DNA from 3 places in the Streptomyces sp. NPDC029041 genome. Region 3 is predicted to be linked to each of the others. Evidence: riboswitches for the same ligand, from Rfam matches in the RefSeq annotation. Region 3 holds a riboswitch; each other region holds the start of a gene.
The links. Region 3 has a riboswitch for cyclic di-AMP ahead of AB0F04_RS30535 (transglycosylase SLT domain-containing protein). Riboswitches for the same ligand answer to the same signal wherever they lie in the genome.
Positions count from the first base shown of each region.

Region 1: linked by a shared signal. The riboswitch ahead of AB0F04_RS28225 (C40 family peptidase) and the one ahead of AB0F04_RS30535 (transglycosylase SLT domain-containing protein) in region 3 are both predicted to bind cyclic di-AMP.
Region 2: linked by a shared signal. The riboswitch ahead of AB0F04_RS29635 (NlpC/P60 family protein) and the one ahead of AB0F04_RS30535 (transglycosylase SLT domain-containing protein) in region 3 are both predicted to bind cyclic di-AMP.

Region 1 covers NZ_JBEZWO010000011.1:264,583-271,563, reverse strand. Annotated here, with positions in the region: gene AB0F04_RS28240 (helix-turn-helix transcriptional regulator) at 1-852, opposite strand, end outside; gene AB0F04_RS28235 (ATP-binding protein) at 1,066-1,524, shown strand; gene AB0F04_RS28230 (DUF6328 family protein) at 1,687-2,316, opposite strand; gene AB0F04_RS28225 (C40 family peptidase) at 2,399-2,872, opposite strand; cyclic di-AMP (ydaO/yuaA leader) riboswitch at 2,876-3,088, opposite strand; partial or broken gene AB0F04_RS28220 (ATP-dependent Clp protease proteolytic subunit) at 3,583-4,010, opposite strand; gene AB0F04_RS28215 (ABC transporter permease) at 4,264-5,256, opposite strand; gene AB0F04_RS28210 (TetR/AcrR family transcriptional regulator) at 5,381-6,013, shown strand; gene AB0F04_RS28205 (urease subunit gamma) at 6,142-6,444, shown strand; gene AB0F04_RS28200 (urease subunit beta) at 6,458-6,769, shown strand; gene AB0F04_RS28195 (urease subunit alpha) at 6,762-6,981, shown strand, end outside.
Region 2 covers NZ_JBEZWO010000013.1:37,068-44,048, reverse strand. Annotated here, with positions in the region: gene AB0F04_RS29650 (NlpC/P60 family protein) at 1-412, opposite strand, end outside; gene AB0F04_RS29645 (hypothetical protein) at 834-1,187, shown strand; gene AB0F04_RS29640 (hypothetical protein) at 1,165-2,106, opposite strand; gene AB0F04_RS29635 (NlpC/P60 family protein) at 2,202-3,389, opposite strand; cyclic di-AMP (ydaO/yuaA leader) riboswitch at 3,398-3,570, opposite strand; gene pcrA (DNA helicase PcrA) at 3,885-6,362, shown strand; gene AB0F04_RS29625 (peptidoglycan DD-metalloendopeptidase family protein) at 6,485-6,981, opposite strand, start outside.
Region 3 covers NZ_JBEZWO010000014.1:6,966-13,946, reverse strand. Annotated here, with positions in the region: gene AB0F04_RS30540 (Cof-type HAD-IIB family hydrolase) at 1-821, shown strand, start outside; gene AB0F04_RS30535 (transglycosylase SLT domain-containing protein) at 785-1,549, opposite strand; cyclic di-AMP (ydaO/yuaA leader) riboswitch at 1,553-1,722, opposite strand; gene AB0F04_RS30530 (polyprenyl synthetase family protein) at 2,234-3,244, shown strand; gene AB0F04_RS30525 (DUF2092 domain-containing protein) at 3,499-4,761, shown strand; gene AB0F04_RS30520 (NAD(P)H-dependent oxidoreductase) at 4,862-5,443, opposite strand; gene AB0F04_RS30515 (amidase) at 5,530-6,603, opposite strand; gene AB0F04_RS30510 (DUF6668 family protein) at 6,681-6,981, opposite strand, start outside.

The DNA.
Region 1 (6,981 bases), on a different contig from region 3:
GGCGGCTGTCCCGGCGATGAAATCCAACGAGTCCTCGGGCGAAAGGGCGTGGATCTGAAGGGCGTTGAAGGCCTCCGTGTAGGCCTGGAGGTCTTCTTTCCGTTCGAGGTAGAGGCTACTCGTCAAGTGGTCGAGAACAACCACATCCAGATCAGAAGTGCTCGAAAATGAGAAGATAACGAAAGGGCCGGTGACACCGATGTGCGCCCCGGCGGCGAACGGCAGCACCTGCAGGCGCACTTGGGGCAGCCGGGCCGCCTCGAGCAGCCGTTCCAGCTGCCGGGTCATGACCCCGGGCCCGCCCACCTCCCGCCGCAGCACCGCCTCGTCCAGGACCGCGCTCAGCTTCAGCGGGGGATCGGCGCGCAGCACGTCCTGACGGGCCAGCCGCACCTCGACCAGCGTGTCGAGCCGGTCCTCCGCCAGCCCCTCCACCGCGGCCCGCGTCACCGCACGCGCGTACTCGGGCGTCTGGAGCAGGCCCGGGACGACGGTGGTCTCCAGCGTGCGCATCGCGCCGGCCTGGGACTCCAGGCTGATGAAGTCCCGGTAGGTCGGCGGCAGTACCCCGCGGTAGGCGTGCCACCAGTGGTGCCGGCCGCCGCCGTCCTCGGCGCCCGCCAGCACCATGAGCAGTTCGCGCAGTTGGGAGTCGCTCACGTCGTAGGCGTCCAGAAGTAACCGCACATCGGCCGGTTTCACCCCGCTCGTGCCCGTCTCGATCCGGCTGACCTTGGACTGGTGCCAGCCCACCAGCCGGGCCGCCTCACCGCTCGTGAGCCCCGCCGAGGAGCGCAGCGCACGCAGTTCGGCGCCCAGTTTCCGGCGGCGCACCGCGGGACCGTGCTGCATGGGCTCCTCCTTACTCCTTCGGAGCCACCCAAATACGGTCTCGCGTCGCAGAGTTCACCGCTTTGAGCGACAGATATATGCATATCTTGGTGGATCGCCGACCTTCACGGGTGTTCTGGTGGCAGTCTGACGAGCAAGCACCAGTCCGGGACCGTACTCGAACCATCCGCTCCGTGTCGGGCCACGGTCCCGTGGGAAAGGGACGACGTCGCCATGGCAGACCATTTGGAAGCATCCGTCACTCTGCCGAGCGATCCCGCCTCGGTCTCCGCAGCGCGTGCCTACGTGGTGAGCACGCTGGCGGAGTGGGGCCTGCCGGCGGACACGGAGGCGTCCGACACCGTCCGGCTCATCATCTCGGAACTCGCCACCAATGCCGTCCAGCACACCTTCGGCCAGTCGCCCACCTTCACCGTGGACGTCGAACTGGACCGCGACGAACATCTGCGCATCGGTGTCACGGACAGCCACCCGCGCTTTCCCAGACGCCTGCCCGCAGCCGTCCAGCAGGACAACGGCCGCGGTCTGGTCATCATCCGCTGGCTGACCGCCGAGTGCGGCGGCAGGATGCGTATCCGCCCGACCCGCGAAGGCGGCAAGACCATCTCGATCGAGCTCCCGTGGGCCGTTCCGGTCCGGCCGGTCACGACGGCGGGCCAGCAGGAGCCGTAGCCGGTCACAACGGGACCTGTCCCACCCGGAAGACCCGAAGTACCCGAAGCACCTCCCATCGGGTGCCCCCTACGCACCCCGGCCCGCGCGACCCACATCCGGGCCACCCACGCCTCTCCGCAGCCCGCTCCGCGCCTTGCGACCCACCGGAGCCCGCGGCCCTCACCGGTGCCGAGCCGACGCCTCCTGGTGTGCTGCAGCCCCTCGAAGCCCTGACGGCTGCCCGACAGTGCGCCGCAGCGGTGCGGGGATCCTGGCCCCGGCCCCCTCCGGCTGCTCCGCGGTGGTCTTCTCGGCCCCGTCACGGTCCCCCCGCAGCCCCGCCCGTCGCACCAGCCGGGGGAGCACCCCCCACAGTCCGACGCAGACCAGGAAGGTCGCGGCGCCCGCGGCGATGCCACCGGTACGGCCGGTGGTCACGTCGACCACCAGCAGCACCGAACCGCTGAAGGCGAACACCAGCACGCTCAGACCGGTCGTGGCCAGGCGCGAGGAGACCTGCACTACGCGGGGCTTGGCGCCCTGCTGGAAGAGCGAGCGGTGCAGCGCGGCCGGCGCGGTGAAGAGCGCGGCGGCCAGGACCGCAAGCAGCAGCGTGATGACGTAGGTGACGCGCTGGACCGTGTCGAGGTCGCCGAAGCGCGAGGTGAAGGCCAGCGACAGCAGGAAGGCGAAGAGGATCTGCACACCCGTCTGGGTGACGCGGAGTTCCTGGAGCAGCTCGACGAAGTTGCGGTCGGCGCGTTGCAGCGGAGTCTCGTTGCGCGCGGTGCAGGGACGGTGCTCGGCCATGACGGGACGGGTATCCACTCGAGCCCGTGTCACGCTCCGGCGTGCGGCGGCGCGTCAGGGACGCCGCCGCACGCCGGGCGGATCACCTCACGCGCCCGTACCAGACGCTCTTGGTCCAGATCTTCTGCAGTCGCACCACGTCCCCGCTCTTCGGGGAGTGCCAGAGCTTGTTCTTACCCGCGTAGATACCGACGTGGTACACGTTGCTGCCCGAGTGGAAGAACACCAGGTCTCCCGCCTTGCGGTTCTTGGCGGAGATGTGGCGCGTCTTGTTGTACTGCTGGGCAGCCGTGCGGGGGAGCTTCTTGCCGGCCTTCTTGAACGAGTAGAGCGTGAGCCCCGAGCAGTCGAACCGGTGCGGCCCTATCGCCCCGTACTTGTAGGGGGAACCCTTCTTGGAGGCCGCGATCTGGAGTGCCTTGGTCGCCGGTGTGGCTGCCGCGGCCTCGGAGGCGAAGCCGGGGGCCACGATCGAGCCGCCCACCGCGGCGATGGTGAGCGCCGAGGCCGTACCGGCTCGGGCCATGAGCGACGGGACACGATTGAGCGCAGTCATGCGCAACCCTTCGTCAGCCGCCTGTGAAGGATGACCTGTCGGATTCGGGCTGACAAAGTTGCCCGGCCGCTGACGCGGCTTCACCCCAAGGGCTGCTCGTGTCCGGTCATGGCGTGACCGTCCCGGCGACCCGTCGTGCTTGGGTCCTCCACTCCTGCCGATCCACTCCTGTCGACCGGTCATCCGGGCGGCGGCAGGACTCGGCGTCCGCCCGGATCGCCCCGCCACAGCGGCGGGGGCTTGTCGTCAAACAGGGATCTTGGCGGATGCCTGTCCGGATTTCCCAACGGAACCGGGGATTTGTGTTGTTACTCACCACTCACCCGTTCGGGTGGACACGTGTGCGTTCGCGCCACCGTCCATGGGTTCGCGGACCGTCGGACCAGCGACGGAATGTCCCATTCCGCCCTCCGGCCACGCGCGTTGCGCAACCGGAAGGGCCCTGAAATCGGTCTCCCGCCTACTCCGAACAGCGGTACGTCTTTTGGTCCGTTTCAACTCAGCTCGAAACGCTCCGCCGTCGCGGCGGGCGTCCGGACCGACGGCTTCGCGTCAACTGACGGATTCCGGAGGCAGGGTGAGCCGGGCGGTGCGCCGCTCGCCGTCCAGCACCCGCAGGCGCCCGGGCCAGGGTGCCGGCGTGCAGATCCGTCTCGCCTCGTCGGTGCATCAAGGAACCTCGCCGCGGGCCAGGGCGGCTGCTCCCGTTCGCGACCCGTGTGCGGTGCGAGCATCTCCTCCATCCGACGCCGGATGCGGGTCAACTCATCCGCCTGGATGGCCAGAACGCTCGCCCGGCCCTGGACCGGCTCGGGCAGCGCCGGCTGATGGACCACCAGGCGGGCGCCGGGCAGCGCGCATCGCTTGCCGGGTGTGCCCGCCGCCAGCAGCACCGGGGCGGCGGCGCCGGCCTGGCCGAGGAGGATCGTCGCCACGTCGCAGGAGACGTACTGCATCGTGTCGTAGATCGCCGTCATCGCATGGAAGCCGCCGCAGGGGGAGTTGATGCAGAGCGAGATGTCGCGCTCCGGGGCCTGATGCTCCAAGTGCATGAACTGGGCCATCACGGCGTTCGCCGAGGTCGCGTCCACCGGTGCCCCCAGGAAGAGATCCGCTCCTCCAGGAGCTTCGCGGGCATCGCGCCGGAGCACCAGAGGGCCGGCCACCGGGGTTCTATGGGGACGGCGGGCCTGGCCCCCGTGGGGCGGATGCCTGAGTCCCCGGCGCAGGAGGGACGGATGTCTGAGTTCCCGGCGCAGTAGGGGCAGATGCCGGAACCTGAATCTTCGGCCGCGCACAGACGAAGACCGAGTCCCGGTCCCGCACAAACGGAAAACCGTGCGCCCCGTCCGCTACGACGGAGGCGCACGGTCCCCTCATGCATGTGCCGGTCAGGCGACGGCCGAGAGTTCCCGGCGGTCGGCTGCGGGGCCGGCGCCCGCCTTCCGGGCCCTGAGGGAGCCGCCGAGCAGCACGGCGCCCAGGCCCAGCACCGCCCACCAGGCCAGTGTCAGGCCGGGGCCGGTCGCCGCCGCGCCGTCGAAGTACGACACCGAGCGCAGCAGCGACGTGCCCGCGCCGGGCGGCAGCCACTGCCCGATCGCGCCGGCCGGCTCCGGCAGCATCTGCGGGGCCGAGGTGGCGCCGGAGAAGGGGTTGCCGATCAGCATCACCAGAGCGGCCCCGATGCCCGTGCCGGCGGGGCCGATCAGGGCGGCGAGTCCGGCGACGGCGCCGCCGACGGCCAGCGTGGACAGGGCGAGCACACCGGCTTCCGCCCACCAGGCTCCGCCGAGCGCCCCGAGCCAGCTGTGTGCGATCCCCGCCGCGACCACACCCACCAGGGCGGACGCGCCGAGCAGCGCGAGGACGGCCCGGCCACCGCGCAGCCCCAGCAGGGTGACCACCGCGCCCGCCGCGATGCCGGCCAGGGCGAGCGGCAGCACGGCGGCGTTCAGCACCACGCCGCGCGGATCGCCGGCCGGGGTGGGCACGACGTCGACCGTCCTGACCGGTGTGCCCTGGGCGGCGGCCTGCTGTGCCACGGCCTGCTGGAGGAACTGGGCGACGGCCGGCCCGGCCGCGGACGCGGTCAGCAGTTCAGGCCCCTGCGGTGTGACCACGACCGCGCCGTACACGCGCCGGTCCTCGATGGCGTCCCGGGCGGCGGCCTCGTCGGCGTAGCGGTGGACTTCGAAGGCGCCCTCGTGCCGCTCCAGCTGCCGCTCGGCCTGGGCCGCCGCGGCGGGCGGTCCTGCCACGCCCAGCGGCAGGTCGCGGGGCGCGATGCGGGAGGCCGGCCAGGCGAAGGCCCACAGGGCCAGCGCTGCCAGGACGGGGATGAGGACGACGACCGCGATCACGGGGCGGTTGCGGGAAGGCATGAGGCTCTCCTGGGGCGAGCGGAACCGGAACGAAAAAAGAAGGATCGTTCGTTTTTCCTTGCCTTCACCGTGCTCCGGTCGTGGCGTCTTGTCAAGAATGAATATTCGTTTTACTTTGGGGATCATGGCCCGCGTGTCCCAGCAACACCTCGACGCCCGCCGCCGCCAGATCCTCGACGGCGCCGCGCTCTGCTTCGCCCGCAACGGCTTCCACGCCACGTCCATGCAGGACGTGCTGAAGGAGGTCGACCTCTCGGCCGGTGCGGTCTACCGCTACTTCAGCGGCAAGGAGGAGCTGATCGGCGCCATCGTCGCCGAGGTGCTCGGCTCGGTCCGTGAAGCCTTCGAGGAGGCGGCGCGGCAGAGTCCGCCCCCGCCGCCCGACGAACTCGTCGCCTCCGTCCTCGGCAGCACGCTCGCCGCCCGTGAGTCCCTCGTCGTCGACGGCCGGCCCGCCTTCCCCCGGCTCGTCGTCCAGGTCTGGACGGAGACCCTGCGCAACGAGGAGCTGGCGCTGCTGCTGGAGGAGGGCTACGGCTCGGTCCGCGCGGCCTGGGGGAGGATCGTCGAGCGCTACCAGGAGGCCGGGATGATGCGGGCGGACGTGGAGCCCGACCATGTGGCCCGCACGATGATCGCCGCCGTGCTCGGGTTCATCACCCAGCAGTCCCTCTTCGGCCCGGCACCGGTCGAGGTCCTCCGAGACGGTCTGCGGGCGCTGACCGGCATGCGGGGCGGAGACACGCCGACCGGTTGATCACAGCTCGGTTAACGTGCCCGAAACGCGCTCCAACTAGCCTGCCGTCCCACGCCACCTGGCACTTTGCCCCGTGGCCGCGGCAACCGGGCCCCGCACCGCCCGGAGCGACGACTGTGAGGTGGGACGTGCAGCTGACCCCGCACGAGCAAGAACGACTGCTGATCCACGTGGCGGCGGACGTCGCCGAGAAGCGCCGGGCCCGCGGGCTGAAGCTCAACCACCCCGAGGCGGTCGCGCTCATCACCTCGCACATCCTCGAGGGTGCGCGGGACGGCCGGACCGTCGCGGACCTCATGTCCTCCGGGCGCAAAATCCTGACCAGGGACGACGTCATGGAGGGCATCCCGGAGATGATCCACGACGTCCAGGTCGAGGCCACTTTCCCGGACGGCACCAAGCTCGTCACCGTCCACGAGCCGATCGTCTGACCGGGAGGACGCCGTGATTCCCGGAGAGATCCTGTTCGCCGAGGACCCGATTGCCTACAACGAGGGGCGCGAGGTCACCCGGCTCACCGTCCTCAATGCCGCAGACCGGCCCGTGCAGGTCGGCTCCCACTACCACTTCGCCGAGGCCAATCCCGGTCTCGAGTTCGACCGGGCGGCCGCGCGCGGCAAGCGGTTGAACGTCGCCGCCGGCACGGCCGTGCGCTTCGAGCCCGGGATTCCCGTCGACGTCGAACTCGTTCCGCTGGCCGGGGCCCGTGTGGTGCCCGGTCTGCGCGGGGAGACCGGAGGTGCCCTCGATGCCTGAGATCTCGCGTGCCGCGTACGCCGACCTGTTCGGCCCCACCACCGGCGACCGGATCCGCCTCGCCGACACCGACCTGCTGGTAGAGATCGAGGAGGACCGTTCCGGCGGTCCCGGACTCGCCGGTGACGAGGCCGTGTTCGGCGGCGGCAAGGTCATCCGCGAGTCCATGGGCCAGGCGCGGGTCACTCGCGCGGAGGGCAGCCCGGACACGG
Region 2 (6,981 bases), on a different contig from region 3:
CGGCGAACTCGGCGTTCTCGAGGTACCGGTCGGGATCGTCGGACAGGGCGAGCTGCACCGCCGGGTCGAGACCGCCGGCACGGTACTGCGCGGCGGCGACCGACCCCAGGGCGTCACGGGCGGAGTCGAGTCGCTCCTCCTTGCGGGCGGCCTGGTCCTGGAGGCCCTTCAGCCGCTGCCGGGCCGCGTCGGCCTTCTCCTTCGCGCCGTTGTACTTCTCGGTGGCGACCTCCGCCTTGCGGTACAGCCGGTCCACCTTGGCCTCGACCTGGCCGGGTGTGAGCTGTGGTTCGGCGTGTCCGGTCCCGTCGAAGCCCGTCGCCGTCGCCGCGCCCGCGAGTGCGATCGTGGCGGCCGTACGGGCCTTGCCACCACTCATTGCGCGCTGTCGGGGCTTGCGGTGCGCTGCCACCTGGAGGCCACGTCCTTTCCTCGGCCGCCGAGGGGTGCGTGCGGCCGCCGGGGGAGCGGACGTGCGGCCTTGCGCGTCCGGCGACGGCCCGCACAGGGGGAGCGGACCGCCGCCGGATCTTTCGGCGGTGGTGTCCGACTGCCGCCCCTGGCCCGGGCGGCGGTGGGGAGCCGGGCACCTGGGGGAGGACGCTAAGCGTCTCCGTGGCGGGCCGGGGGCGGGTGTGCGGAAGTGTCGGGAGAGGACCGGCGGTGACCGTATGCGACCGTGAACCCGCCCAGGCGTCGCCTACTTCACTCAGCGTGATGACCGATGGGTCGAATCGTGAGCGAGTGACCGTGATCGGGTGCTATGGGGTGCATTGATGCGTCCCCGGGCCGGTGTCGGGTGGCTTCGGAGCCCCTGATTAGGCTCCGGCCTCATGGACGTACTCATCCACCTCTTCGTGGGCCTCCACATCATCGGCATCGCCTCGCTCCTGGGGGGCTTCCTGACCCAGATGAAGGCGATGGGCGAGGGTACCGCCCGCTTCACCCCCGCGATGCTGCACGGCGCGCTCACGATGCTCGTCACCGGTGTGATCCTGGTCGGCCTCAACCAGGCCGACGACCAGACCGTGAACAACATCAAGATCGGCGTGAAGCTGGCCCTGCTGATCGTGATCCTCGGCCTGGTCTATGTGAAGCGGGACGACGAGAAGGTGGACAAGGGCCTCTTCGGTCTGGTCGGCCTGCTGACCACGGCGAACATCTTCATCGCCGTGCTCTGGACCTGACCCCGGGGCGCCTCCTGGCGGCCCGGGCGGAGGTGAGGGCCCAGGCGGTGCACCCGAGCCATGCGGCCACCGCGATCCACAGCAGCACCTCTCCGGCGACGTCGAGCCAGGGAACGTCGAGGGCGGCGGCGACCGCGAGGGTGGCCGTCGCCGTCACGACCGCGGCGAACACGGTCGCCCAGCGCCGCACGTCGTAGTGGTGCCGGGGCCAGAAGAGCTCGGCCAGGAGCAGGGCCACGCAGGCGATCAGCGCGAGCACCAGCAGCGTGACCGTCGTCGTGCGCAGGGTGTCGGCGTTCTCCTCGTTCCACAGGTTCAGCCGTGGGCTGTCGGCGCTGAGGAGTGCCGCCCCGGCCAGTGCGGAGACGGCGAGGGCGCCGGCCGCGAACCAGTGGTCCCCGTGCCCCTCCTCCACCTGCCGGGGCTCGAAGCGGAACAGGGCGAAGCAGTAGAGCGCGAGCCCCAGCCAGAACAGCACCAGGGCGGCGTGGGCGAGCCAGGCCGCCCTGTCGGCCGCGGCCAGGGTGGCGCCGAGCACGGCGATCGCCTCCGTGGCCACGCAGCGTAGGAACACCGTTCCGCGCCGCCCTTGGGCCTCCACGGTGAGCAGCACCGCCCAGAGCACCATGGCGAGCGCCAGCAGCGCCTCGGCCACGGGCTGCTGCCCGGCCGCCGAGAAGCCGGTGCCCAGGATCGCGGTCGCCGCCACCGTGGTGAGCGCGGCCGGTGTCTCCACCCGGCCCTCGCCGCGCGTCCGCCGGACGAGGCCCGCGGCCGCCGCCAGCCAGGCCGCGCAGGTCAGGGCCAGGGCGATGCGGGAGAGGGCGGCGTACCCCGCCGAGTCGAGACCGGCCGACACGATGCCGGTCGCCAGCGCATACGTCGCCCACCATGCGGCAAAAGGGGAGGGACCGGACATAGCGCCGATGCTAGAGAGCGGCGCGCGCGGGGGGAGGAGGGGCACGCGCACGTGCCCCTCAAAAATGCGTCGCGATCCGCCGGACCTCAGGCTGCTCAGGCCGGGCGCACCACGCTGTGGATCGCCGACTCGCCGTCGTAGTAGATCGACTCCTCGCGCACGTACGTACCGGGCTTCGGCGCGTGGATCATCATGCCGTTGCCGATGTAGATCCCGACGTGGGTGACGTCGTCGTAGAAGAAGACCAGGTCACCGGGTTGCGCCTGGGAGAGCGGGACCGTGGTGCCGGCGTCGACCTGGTCGTAGGTGGTGCGCGGCAGGGTGACGCCCGCGGCCTTCCAGGCGGCCTGGGTGAGGCCGGAGCAGTCGTACGAGCCGGGCCCGACCGCGCCCCACACGTACGGCTTGCCGATCTGGGCGCGGGCGAAGGTGAGCGCCTTGTCGGCCTTGGTGGCGTAGGAGGAGTCGGCCGGGGCCGTCGGGGTGGACGAGCCGGAGGCCGTCGACCCCGTCGATCCGGAGGGGGAGGACCCGCCGTCCTGCTGCCGGGCGGCCTCCTCCTGAGCCTTCTGCTGCGCCGCCTGCTGCCGGGCCAGCTCGTCGGCCTTGCGGGCGGCCTCGGCCCGCTTCTCCTGCTCGATCGCCGCGAGCCGGGCCTTCTCCTCGGCGGTCAGCTTCGTCATCAGTTCGCGCGCGTCGGCGAGCTTGCGCTGGACGGTGGCCTTGGCCGTCTTCAGGTCGCCCTGCGACTCGGTGAGCGTCTCGAGGCTCTCGGTGGCCTCCTGGCGCTTCTTCATCGTCTCGGACTGCTGCGTGATGTAGTCGTCGACCGCGACCTTCTGGCGGCCGGTCATCCGGTCCATCAGCTGCGTCTGGTCGAAGTAGTCCTGCGGGGTGTCCGCGAGCAGGAACGTCGCCGTGTCCGGGGCGGCGGCACCGGTGCGGTACTGGGCGGAGGCGAAGGAACCCAGTTCCTCGCGCGCCTCGTTGAGCTTCTGGGTGCGCTGGGCGACGTCGTCGAGGAGGGTGTCGACGCGCTTGCGCTGCTTCGCGGTCTTCTCCTTGGCCGCGTTGTACTTGTCGGTCGCCGACTCGGCCTGGCGGTACAGGTCGCCGACCTTCTTCTCGACTTCCTCCAGGCTGGGCTTGTCGTCGGCCTCGGGGGCGGCGTTGGCCGACTGGGACAGCAGGGCCACGGAGGTGAGGGCCGCCGTTGCGAGGGCGGGGGTCCGTATGCCTGCCATGCGCGTACCCGTAGGACGCGACTTGCGGTGCGACGCCAAGGGAGGCGACTCCTTCCATGTTCCGCCTACCGGGTTAGCTGTCGGGTTCGGGCGGGTGGTTCGGAAGGTTTGCCCTACGGCCTTCTCCGCACAGGGAGTCGGGCCGATTCACCCCAGGTTCACGGTTGGGTCCCCGGCTCCGGCTGCCGCTGCGGCACGCCGGACTCGGCGGAGGCCGCGCGGCCCGGCGACGTTCGCCGGTGGGGGTCATGCGGCCCGGTCGCACCGTAGCCAACTCGTGTGGCCCCTGTGAAGGTTGATGGGTGATATGCCCGATACATTTTCGTGACCTTATTCCTGAGCGTTGCCGAGAGTGAACGATCAAGGGGGATTGAGTGGGAAAAGTCCCCACTTGCCAGGTGGGTAGCAGGGCGTGATCGCGCCGTCATGGAGGGCGACAACGCGCCACCGGGCGGTCGGCGGGGCCCCGGGCGCGCGGCGATGTTCTCAGGGCGGCGGCGGGCTGTCAGTGGGGCGCCCTAGACTCGGAGAGCGATGAGCAGCCTCTTTGACGACAGCTTCCTGGCGAACCTCCAGGCCCAGCGGGGCCCCGCGGACGAGCCCCCGCCGCCGCCCGAGGACGATCAGGTTCCGGAGCCGATCCCGGACGATCTGTTCGGCGGGAAGTTCGACGTGCCGCCGGACCGGGACGCCTACTACCGGGACGGAGCCCCCCGCCCGGTGGTGGACACCGCCACCCTCCTGGAGGGGCTGAACGACAACCAGCGCGCCGCCGTCGTCCACTCCGGCTCCCCGCTGCTCATCGTGGCCGGCGCCGGCTCCGGCAAGACCCGCGTGCTCACGCACCGCATCGCCCACCTGCTCGCCGAGCGGGACGTGCACCCGGGCCAGATCCTCGCGATCACCTTCACCAACAAGGCCGCCGGTGAGATGAAGGAGCGCGTCGAGCAGCTCGTCGGCCCCCGCGCGAACGCCATGTGGGTCATGACCTTCCACAGCGCGTGCGTGCGCATCCTGCGCCGGGAGAGCAAGAAGCTCGGCTTCACCTCGTCCTTCTCGATCTACGACGCCGCCGACTCCAAGCGCCTGATGGCCCTGGTCTGCCGTGATCTGGACCTCGACCCCAAGCGCTTCCCGCCGAAGTCCTTCAGCGCCAAGATCAGCAACCTGAAGAACGAGCTGATCGACGAGGAGGACTTCGCCGCCCAGGCGACCGACGGCTTCGAGAAGACCCTCGCCCAGGCCTACGCCATGTACCAGTCGCGGCTGCGCGAGGCGAACGCCCTCGACTTCGACGACCTGATCATGACGACGGTCAACCTCCTGCGGGCCTTCCCGGACGTCGCCGAGCACTACCGCCGCCGCTTCCGGCACGTCCTGGTCGACGAGTACCAGGACACCAACCACGCGCAGTACGCCCTCGTCCGCGAGCTGGTCGGCACCTCCGAGCACCCCGTCGACGTGCCGCCCGAGGCCGAGATCCCGCCCGCCGAGCTGTGCGTGGTGGGCGACGCCGACCAGTCGATCTACGCCTTCCGCGGCGCGACGATCCGCAACATCCTCCAGTTCGAGGAGGACTACCCGGACGCGACGACCATCCTGCTGGAGCAGAACTACCGCTCCACGCAGACGATCCTCAGCGCCGCCAACGCCGTCATCGAGCGCAACGAGTCCCGCCGCCCCAAGAACCTGTGGACCAACGCGGGCACCGGCGCCCGGATCACCGGCTACGTCGCCGACACCGAGCACGACGAGGCGCAGTTCGTCGCCGAGGAGATAGACCGCCTCACGGACGCCGGCGAGGCCAAGGCCGGAGACGTCGCCGTCTTCTACCGCACCAACGCCCAGTCCCGTGTCTTCGAAGAGATCTTCATCCGCGTCGGCCTGCCCTACAAGGTCGTCGGCGGCGTCCGCTTCTACGAGCGCAAGGAGGTCCGGGACGTCCTGGCCTACCTGCGCGTGCTGGCCAACCCCGAGGACTCGGTGCCGCTGCGCCGGATCCTCAACGTCCCCAAGCGGGGCATCGGCGACCGCGCCGAGGCGATGATCGACGCCCTGTCCCAGCGGGAGAAGATCAGCTTCCCCCAGGCCCTGAAGCGCGTCGACGAGGCGTACGGCATGGCCGCGCGCTCCACCAACGCCGTCAAGCGGTTCAACACGCTGATGGAGGATCTGCGCACCATCGTCGAGTCCGGCGCCGGACCGGCCACGGTGCTGGAAGCCGTGCTGGAGCGCACCGGATACCTCGCCGAGCTGCAGGCCTCCACCGACCCGCAGGACGAGACCCGCATCGAAAACCTCCAGGAACTGGCCGCCGTCGCCATGGAGTTCGAGCAGGAGCGCGGCGAGGACGAGCAGGCCTCCCTGTCCGACTTCCTCGAGCAGGTCGCCCTGGTCGCCGACTCCGACCAGATTCCCGACGAGGAGGACGGCGACGGCGTCATCACACTGATGACCCTGCACACCGCCAAGGGCCTGGAGTTCCCGGTCGTCTTCCTGACCGGCATGGAGGACGGCGTCTTCCCGCACATGCGCGCCCTCGGCCAGACCAAGGAACTGGAGGAGGAGCGGCGCCTGGCCTACGTCGGCATCACGCGCGCGCGGGAGCGGCTGTACCTGACGCGGTCCACCCTGCGCAGCGCCTGGGGCCAGCCGTCGTACAACCCGCCCTCCCGCTTCCTGGAGGAGATCCCGCCGACCCACGTGGAGTGGAAGCGGACGGGTGCGGCCGCGCCCGCGTCCTCCGGGCCGGTCTCGGCTGTGGCGGCCTCGCTGTCGTCGTCCCGCTCGCGCTCGTCGGCGTCGGGCGCCTCGGGTTTCGCCACGCGCCGCACGTCCGAGAAGCCGGTGGTGTCACTGGCGGTCGGGGACCGCGTCACGCACGACCAGTTCGGGCTCGGGACCGTCGTCGCGGTCAAGGGCACCGGCGGCAACGCCGAGGCGACGATCGACTTCGGCGACACCAAGCCCAAGCGGCTGCTGCTGCGGTACGCGCCGGTGGAGAAGCTGTAGCGCCGTGACGTGAACCCGTGTGCCCCTGCGCGATCGACGCGGGCGGGGGCTGCCGGGGCGTCACCCGATGCGGGCGAGGCCTGCGGGGACGTTGCTCGACGCCGACGGAGGCCGCCGGGACGTTACGTGGGGTCGATGCCGTGGCTGCGCAGCCAGGGGAGCGGATCGATCGCCGAGCCGCCGCCCGGGCGCACCTCGAAGTGCAGGTGCGGACCGGTGGAGTTGCCGGAGTTGCCGGAGCGCGCGATCGGATCGCCGGCCTTCACGGTCGTACCCGAGGGGACCGTGTACGTGGAGAGGTGGCAGTACCACGTCTCCGTGCCGTCCTTCGCGGTGAGGATCAGCATGTTGCCGTACGCGCTGTTCCACTGGGTGCGCACGGTGCCGTCGGTCGCGGCCATCACGGTCGTGCCGTACGAGACGGGGAAGTCGATGCCGGTGTGCAGGGACATCCAGTTGATGCCGGACTGGCCGTAGTAGGCGCTGAGTCCGTGCCGCGCGACCGGCAGGGCGAACTTGGGGCGCAGCCGCTCCTTGCGGGCCGCCTCCTCCGCCGCCCGCTTCTTCTCTGCGGCCTGCTGGGCCTTGAGGTCGATGCGCTCCTGCGTGCGGCTGGCCC
Region 3 (6,981 bases):
TCGCCACCGATCTGGACGGGACGCTGCTGCGCGGCGACGACACCCTGTCCGACCGGGTTCTCGCCGCGCTCGCGCGGGTGGCGGACGCCGGTGCCCAGCACCTCGTGGTGACGGGCCGGCCGGCGCCGAGAGTGCGGCCGCTCCTGGACGACCTCGGCTGCACGGGGCTCGCGGTGTGCGGGCAGGGCGCGCAGGTGTACGACGCCGGCGCGGACCGGCTGCTGTGGTCCATCACCCTGGACCGGGAGCTGGCGGAGACCGCCCTGGGCAAGATCGAGGCCGAGGTGGGGCAGGTCTACGCGGCCGTGGACCAGGACGGGGTGGAGGGGCTCACGCTGATCGAGCCGGGGTATCTGATGCCGCACCCGACGCTGCCCGCGGTCCGGGTCGAGCGGCGCGAGCAGCTGTGGGGCGAGCCCATCAGCAAGGTGCTGCTGCGCCACCCCTACCTGACGGACGACGAGTTGGCGGCGACGGCCCGCTCGGTGGTCGGCTCGCTGGCGACGGTGACGATGTCGGGGCCCGGCACGGTCGAGCTCCAGCCGTGCGGGATCACCAAGGCGACGGGGCTGGCGCTGGCCGCCGAGCATCTGGGGCTGCGGCCGGCGGACACCATCGCCTTCGGCGACATGCCCAACGACATCCCGATGTTCGACTGGGCCGGTCACGGTGTCGCGATGGCCAACGCCCACCCCGAGCTGAAGGCCGTGGCCGACGAGGTCACCCTGTCGAACGAGGACGACGGCATCGCCGTCGTCCTCGAGCGACTGCTGGACGGGGCGGATCAGTACGGGCCGTTGACGTTGTCGATCGAGCCGTAGCGGGCCGCCGCGTAGTTGCAGGCCGCCGTGATGTTGGCGACCGGGTCGTACGGGTCCCACGACGTGCCGTCCACGTGGTAGGCCTGGAAGGTCGGGTCGATGGTCTGGAGCAGGCCCTTGGACGGCGTGCCCGCGGCGGCGTTGGAGTCCCAGTTGTTGATCGCCTGGGGGTTGCCGGACGACTCGCGCATGATGTTGCGGTAGATGCCGTCGTAGGACCCGGGGATCCCCTTCTGCGCCATGATGTCCAGCGCCTCGCGGATCCACCCGTCGAGGTTGTTCGCGTAGGTCTTCGCGGATGCCTGCGTGGCCTGGGCGACACCGCCGGCGGGCTTGGCGGGGGCGGACGACTTGGTCGCCGTCTTCTTCGGGGCGAGCGACTTGGTGGTCTTCACCTTGAGCTTCAGACCCGGGTGGATCAGCTTCGGGTTGTCGCCGACGGCGGCGCGGTTGTCCTTGTAGAGCTGCTTCCAGCCGCCCCGGACGTCGTACCGGTCCGCGATGCGGGCGAGCGAGTCGCCCTTGGTCACGGTGTACGTGAGGGACTTGGCGGGCTGGGCCGCCTGCTTCACGGACTGCGCGGCGGGGGCGCTCTGGGGCTCGGCGGCGCTCGCGTGCGTGGCCCCGAGGAGCGGAAGGGTCAGTGCGGCTCCACCGGTGCCGACGGCGACGATGCCTCGGGTCAGCGGGTTGGTTCTGGGGCGACGGTGCTTGCCTCGTCCGGCCATGGCGATGTTCCTCTCCGGCGCCTGCGAGGTGAGCTGTCGGGTTCGGGCCGGGAGGTGCCCGGCCGCCTACGGCACCGTGTGCCGTACGCGGCTTCACCCCGAGCCGTGCCGCTGTGCGGACCGGCGACTTACCTGGGTCCCCCGCTCCTGCCACGCGTGAGTGAGTTCGGTTCCTGTGGGGAGTCCGGGCGGCGGCAGGATTAGGCGTCCGCCGGACAGGGCCGGAACGTATGCGAGAGCACATGTCGGGAACAAGCACCTCAGTCACATATCGCGCGGTTGACCTTGGTCGGGGGCGTTTGGGCGACTTGATCCTTTGCGAGAGCCAAGGCTCAACTGGCTTTCACGGGAAGGCGGTAGGGGCTGGTGTGGGCACGGGGCGGAAAAGGGGAAGTAGTGATTCAACTCACTGATCACGAGCCCGTGGGGCAATTTCCGCCAAGGGGAATTCCACGACTCAACACGGCAAATCGTGCATAACTCGCTACCCTCGGGTAAGTCGATAAATATCTGTTCTTATAGGTTGATCGAAAACATAGCGGTCGTGATCGGATACCACCCGGCCTGTAACCACGGGCGCTGGCGGTGATCGAAACGTGACCGGATACGCTGACTCGAGTGAGGGCAGCGACCTATCGACAATCCGCGTAATCACCGGCAGACACAGCAGACAGGAGACCCCTCGTGACCGACGTCGGGCCGTTCGGGCTGAGCGTGCGGGACCAGGCTCTGGAAGCCGACGTCCAGGCCGGATTGACGGCTGTCGAGGAAGGCTTGCTCGAGGCCACCAAGAGTGAGGTGCCCTTCATCACGGAGGCCGCCCAGCACCTGGTGCGAGCCGGCGGCAAGCGGTTCCGCCCGCTGCTCGTGATGCTCTCCGCCCGGTTCGGTGACCGCCACGCGCCCGGGATCGTCCCGTCGGCGGTCGTCGTGGAGCTGACCCACCTCGCCACGCTCTACCACGACGACGTCATGGACGAGGCCGCCGTGCGCCGCGGCGTCCCGAGTGCGAACACCCGCTGGGGCAACTCCGTCGCCGTCCTCACCGGCGACTTCCTCTTCGCCCGCGCCTCGCACATCCTGGCCGACCTCGGCCCGGAGGCCGTCCGGGTGCAGGCCGAGGCGTTCGAGCGCCTGGTGACCGGCCAGATCCTGGAGACGGCCGGACCGCAGGACGGCCGGGACCCCGTCGAGCACTACCTGGACGTGCTGGGCGGCAAGACCGGTTCGCTCATCGCGGTGTCGTGCCGGTTCGGCGCGATGATGTCCGGCGCCGACGAGACCGTCGTGGACGTGCTGACCCAGTACGGCGAGCGGCTCGGCGTCGCCTTCCAGCTCGCGGACGACGTCCTCGACATCGCCTCCGACTCGCACGAGTCCGGCAAGACTCCCGGTACCGACCTGCGCGAGGGCATCCCCACCCTGCCGGTGCTCCGGCTGCGTGAGCGCGCGGCCCGGCTCGGGCTCGCCGAGGACATCGCCCTGTGCGAGCTGCTCGACTCCGACCTCACCGACGACGGCCGGCACAGCGAGGCCCTGCGCCTGCTGCGCGCCCACCCGGCCCTGGAGCAGGCCCGGCGGGACACCGTCCGCTACGCCCAGGACGCCCGTTCGGCGCTGGCGCCGCTGCCCGAGTGCACCGCGAAGACGGCGCTCCAGGAGCTGTGCGACGCGGTGGTGCACCGGGCCGGCTAGCCCGCCCTCCCCGGCCACCCGGACCTCCCAGGTCCCGACGACCCCTACGGGTCGGGGGACAAGCCGCCCTCCCGTGTCATACCCCAGCAGTACGCGGAGTTGATTCCGGGGTCTGACGCAACTCCCCGGCCGATTTGGTCAGATGGGGACCACGGAAAACACCACTCCTCACCTGTTCGGGTGAGAATGGCGGCTCAGGGACGAGTGCGTGGACGACACGGACAGCCGCCGCCGACCACGGAGGTAGGGCACACATGGCACCGTACGCATCCGACGACAGCACGACCGCCGGAGAGGTCGACGAGCAGCGCTCCGGGCAGCGCAAGGCCGCGCGGTACATCGTCCCGGTCGCGGTGGTGGGGGTGGCCGCCGCGACGATCGGGCTGGTCCCCGCGCTCGCCAGCTCCGGTGACCCCGACCTCCCGAAGATCACCGCCCAGCAGCTCATCGAGAAGATCGCGAAGTCGGACGTCCAGCAGCTGTCCGGCACGGTGAAGATCAGCACGGACCTCGGCCTGCCGGACCTCGGCGGCCTGGAGTCGGGCCTGCTGTCCGGCGCGGCGGGCAAGGGCGAGGGCGGCTCCTCCGCCGATCCGTCGGCCAGGCTCACCGAACTGGCCTCCGGCACGCACACGCTGCGTGTCGCCGCCGACGGCCCGGACAAGCAGAAGCTGTCGCTGGTGGAGAACGCCGCCGAGTACAGCCTCATCCACAACGGCAAGGACGTCTGGGGCTACGACAGCAAGGCCGGCGAGGTGTACCACGGCACCGCCGCCGAGAGCCCGGAGCGCGGCAAGGACCAGCAGCCGCCGGCCACACCGAAGGACTTCGCCGAGGAGGCCCTGAAGGCGGTCGACGACACGACGTCCGTGACCGTGGACGGCACCGCTCAGGTCGCCGGCCGGGACGCCTACAAGCTCGTCGTGAAGCCGAAGCAGTCCGGCTCGACGGTCGGCGCGATCACCGTCGCCGTGGACGCGAAGACCGGCATGCCGCTGAAGTTCACGCTCACCCCGGCGAGCGGCGGCGCGGCCGTCGTCGACGCCGGCTTCACGAAGGTCAGTTTCGCCGCGCCGGCCGCGTCGACCTTCGACTTCACGCCGCCCAAGGGCGCGAAGGTCACCGAGGAGAAGGACGCCGGCAAGGCCGCGGGCGGGACTCCGCGCAAGGCCCCGGGCCTGCCCTTCGACCTGGGTGAGGCGCCGGGCCACGCCCCCGGGGCCGGGAAGGACGCCGGCCGTGGCGTCGGCGGTCATGACGGCATGAAGACCATCGGCGAGGGCTGGACCGCCATAGCCACGTTCGACACCGGCGGCGAGGGTGTGCCCTCCGGCAAGTCCGGCGGGGCGTTCGGCGGCTTCATCGACTCGCTCGGCGACAAGGTCCACGGCACGTTCGGCTCGGGCACGGTCTTCTCCACCCGCCTGGTCAACGCCCTCGTCACCGACGACGGCAAGGTCTACGCGGGCCTGGTCACCAAGGACGCGCTCGTGAAGGCGGCCGACGCCGGCAAGTGAGCCCCGTGGCCCCGCGGGACGTCGAGAGGACCGCTCCTCGGCGGTCCGCGGGGCGCCGACGGGGGCGTGCTTCACGGCGAAGGGCACCACCGCGCAGCGCTCAGTCCTCGTACAGGAACCTGGCCAGGGGCGCCTCCTGCGCGAAGAAGGTCTTGGCCCGGGTGAGGGCCGCGTCGTCGTTCAGCACGTCACCGGGCTTGCTGCCGTTGCCCAGCAGCACACCGCCGAAGCGCATCCCCATGTACGCCGCCGAGTTGTGGAGCGTCCCGACGAGCGGGTCGGCGACCACTTCCTGTGTGTGCGCGAGGGCGGTCACGCCCCACAGGGTGCGGCCGGCCAGGGTCGCCTTGAAGTCGAGGCCGGGGGTGCGCAGCCAGCCCGACCAGTAGTCCAGGTAGCGCTTGGTCTGCGCGGAGACCGAGTACCAGTACAGCGGCGAGACGATCACGATGTCCGTCGCCGCGAGCGTGGCGTCGAGCAGCCGGGCCACGTCGCCCTCGGTCGGGCGGACGTGGTCGCTGTCGTGCCGCAGGTCCTCGAAGTCCGGCACCGTAACGGCGGAGAGGTCGATCCACTCCTGCTCGACGTCCGGCGGCAGTTGCTCGGCGGCCCGGCGGGCCAGCAGCTCGGAGTTGCCCTCGGCGCGAGCGCTGCCCAGGACGAAAAGGAAACGGCGGGTCATGGGGTGCCCCTCTGGAAACTCGGCGTACGTCAATTACGTGCGTGTGCATCATATGCGTACGCAAGTACTTGCGCCAGGGGTGCCCGTCAGCTCCGGTCCGCCCTCCGTGCCACGGCCAGCAGCAGCGCCTCCCGCCCGTGCGGCGCCACCAGCTGGAGTCCGGCCGGGCAGCCGTCGCGGCCGAACCCCGCGGGCAGACTCAGCGCAGGGTGCCCACTGAGATTGAACGCCCAGGTGAGGGAGGTGGAGTAGCGATCCCCGGGCCCCTCGTGGCCATGCGGGGCGGTGGGTGCCGTCGGGGTCAGCAACAGCTCGGCCTCACCGAGGATTCCGGCGAGCCGCAGGTCGTTCTGCGCCCGGACGTGCTCGGCCCCGGCCGGATCGGCACCGGGAGTGCGCAGGGCGAGCCAGGCCGGCCCGGGGTCCGCCAGCCGCACCGGTCTCCGCGGCCGTACGAGCCGGACGACCCCGGCCGCCTCGAGCCGTTCCACCTCGGCCCGCGCCAGCGCCACGGGCTCCGGATCGGGTCCGGCGAACCCGAGGTCGGGCGACCAGACGGCGGTGACGGGGCGGGGCGCTTCGGCCGGCTCCGGCTCCTCGGCCATCACCGTCCACCACAGCCCGGCGTCCGCCGCCGAGCGGGCGAGCACCCCCGGTACGGCGAGCCCCGTACGGTCGGGCGACGGCAGCCGCCCCCTCGTGGTCTTCAGGCCGACCACCCCGCACCACGCCGCCGGGATCCGCACCGACCCGGCTCCGTCGCCGCCCGTCGCCAGCGGCACCAGTCCGGCCGCCACGGCCGCCGCGGCCCCGGCCGAAGAGCCGCCCGGCGTACGGTCGGCCCGCCACGGATTGACGGTCCGGCCCCGGGCCCCGAGCCCCCACGTCTGCCAGGGCGTCCCCGGCCCGGGCACGGAGGTGGCTCCCACGGCCACACCACCGGCCGCGAGCAGCGGACCCGCCGCCTGCAGCCCGCCGCGCCCCTTCACCGCGATCGGCACACCCGCCAGCGGCAGGGACGGGCCGGCGCCCCGCCGGTCGAGCCGCGTGTCCAGCTCACCCGCCCGCCGCAGTGCCTCCTCACCCCACACCTCGACGAACGCGCACAGGTGCGGATCGGCCCGCTCGATCCGGTCCAGGGCCGCCGCGACCACGTCCATCGCACGCAGCTCCCGGGCCCGAACGCCCGCCGCGATCTCCCCGGCCGACAGCGGCACGGCCGTCAGCGGTACGGCCGTCAGCGTGCCGCCCCCGTCAGCCGGGCCAGGGCCGCCGTCTCGCGTGGCGGGCGGCCCGGCTCGCCGAGCCGCCAGGACGCCACCCACGGCACGCGGTACACGTCGATGACCGACTCCAGCGACCTGACCCGCTGGGCGAGCGGGCGCGGCAGCCGCCCCGGGGCGTCCGCCACGAGCACGACGGCGTCCAGATCGAGCCCCGGCGGGGCCTGGCCGCGCCGGAAGAGCTCCACCACCCCGGCGACCGTGTCGAGCCCCGCCGCGTGGGTGCGCGCCACCAGCAGCACCGACGGGGGATCG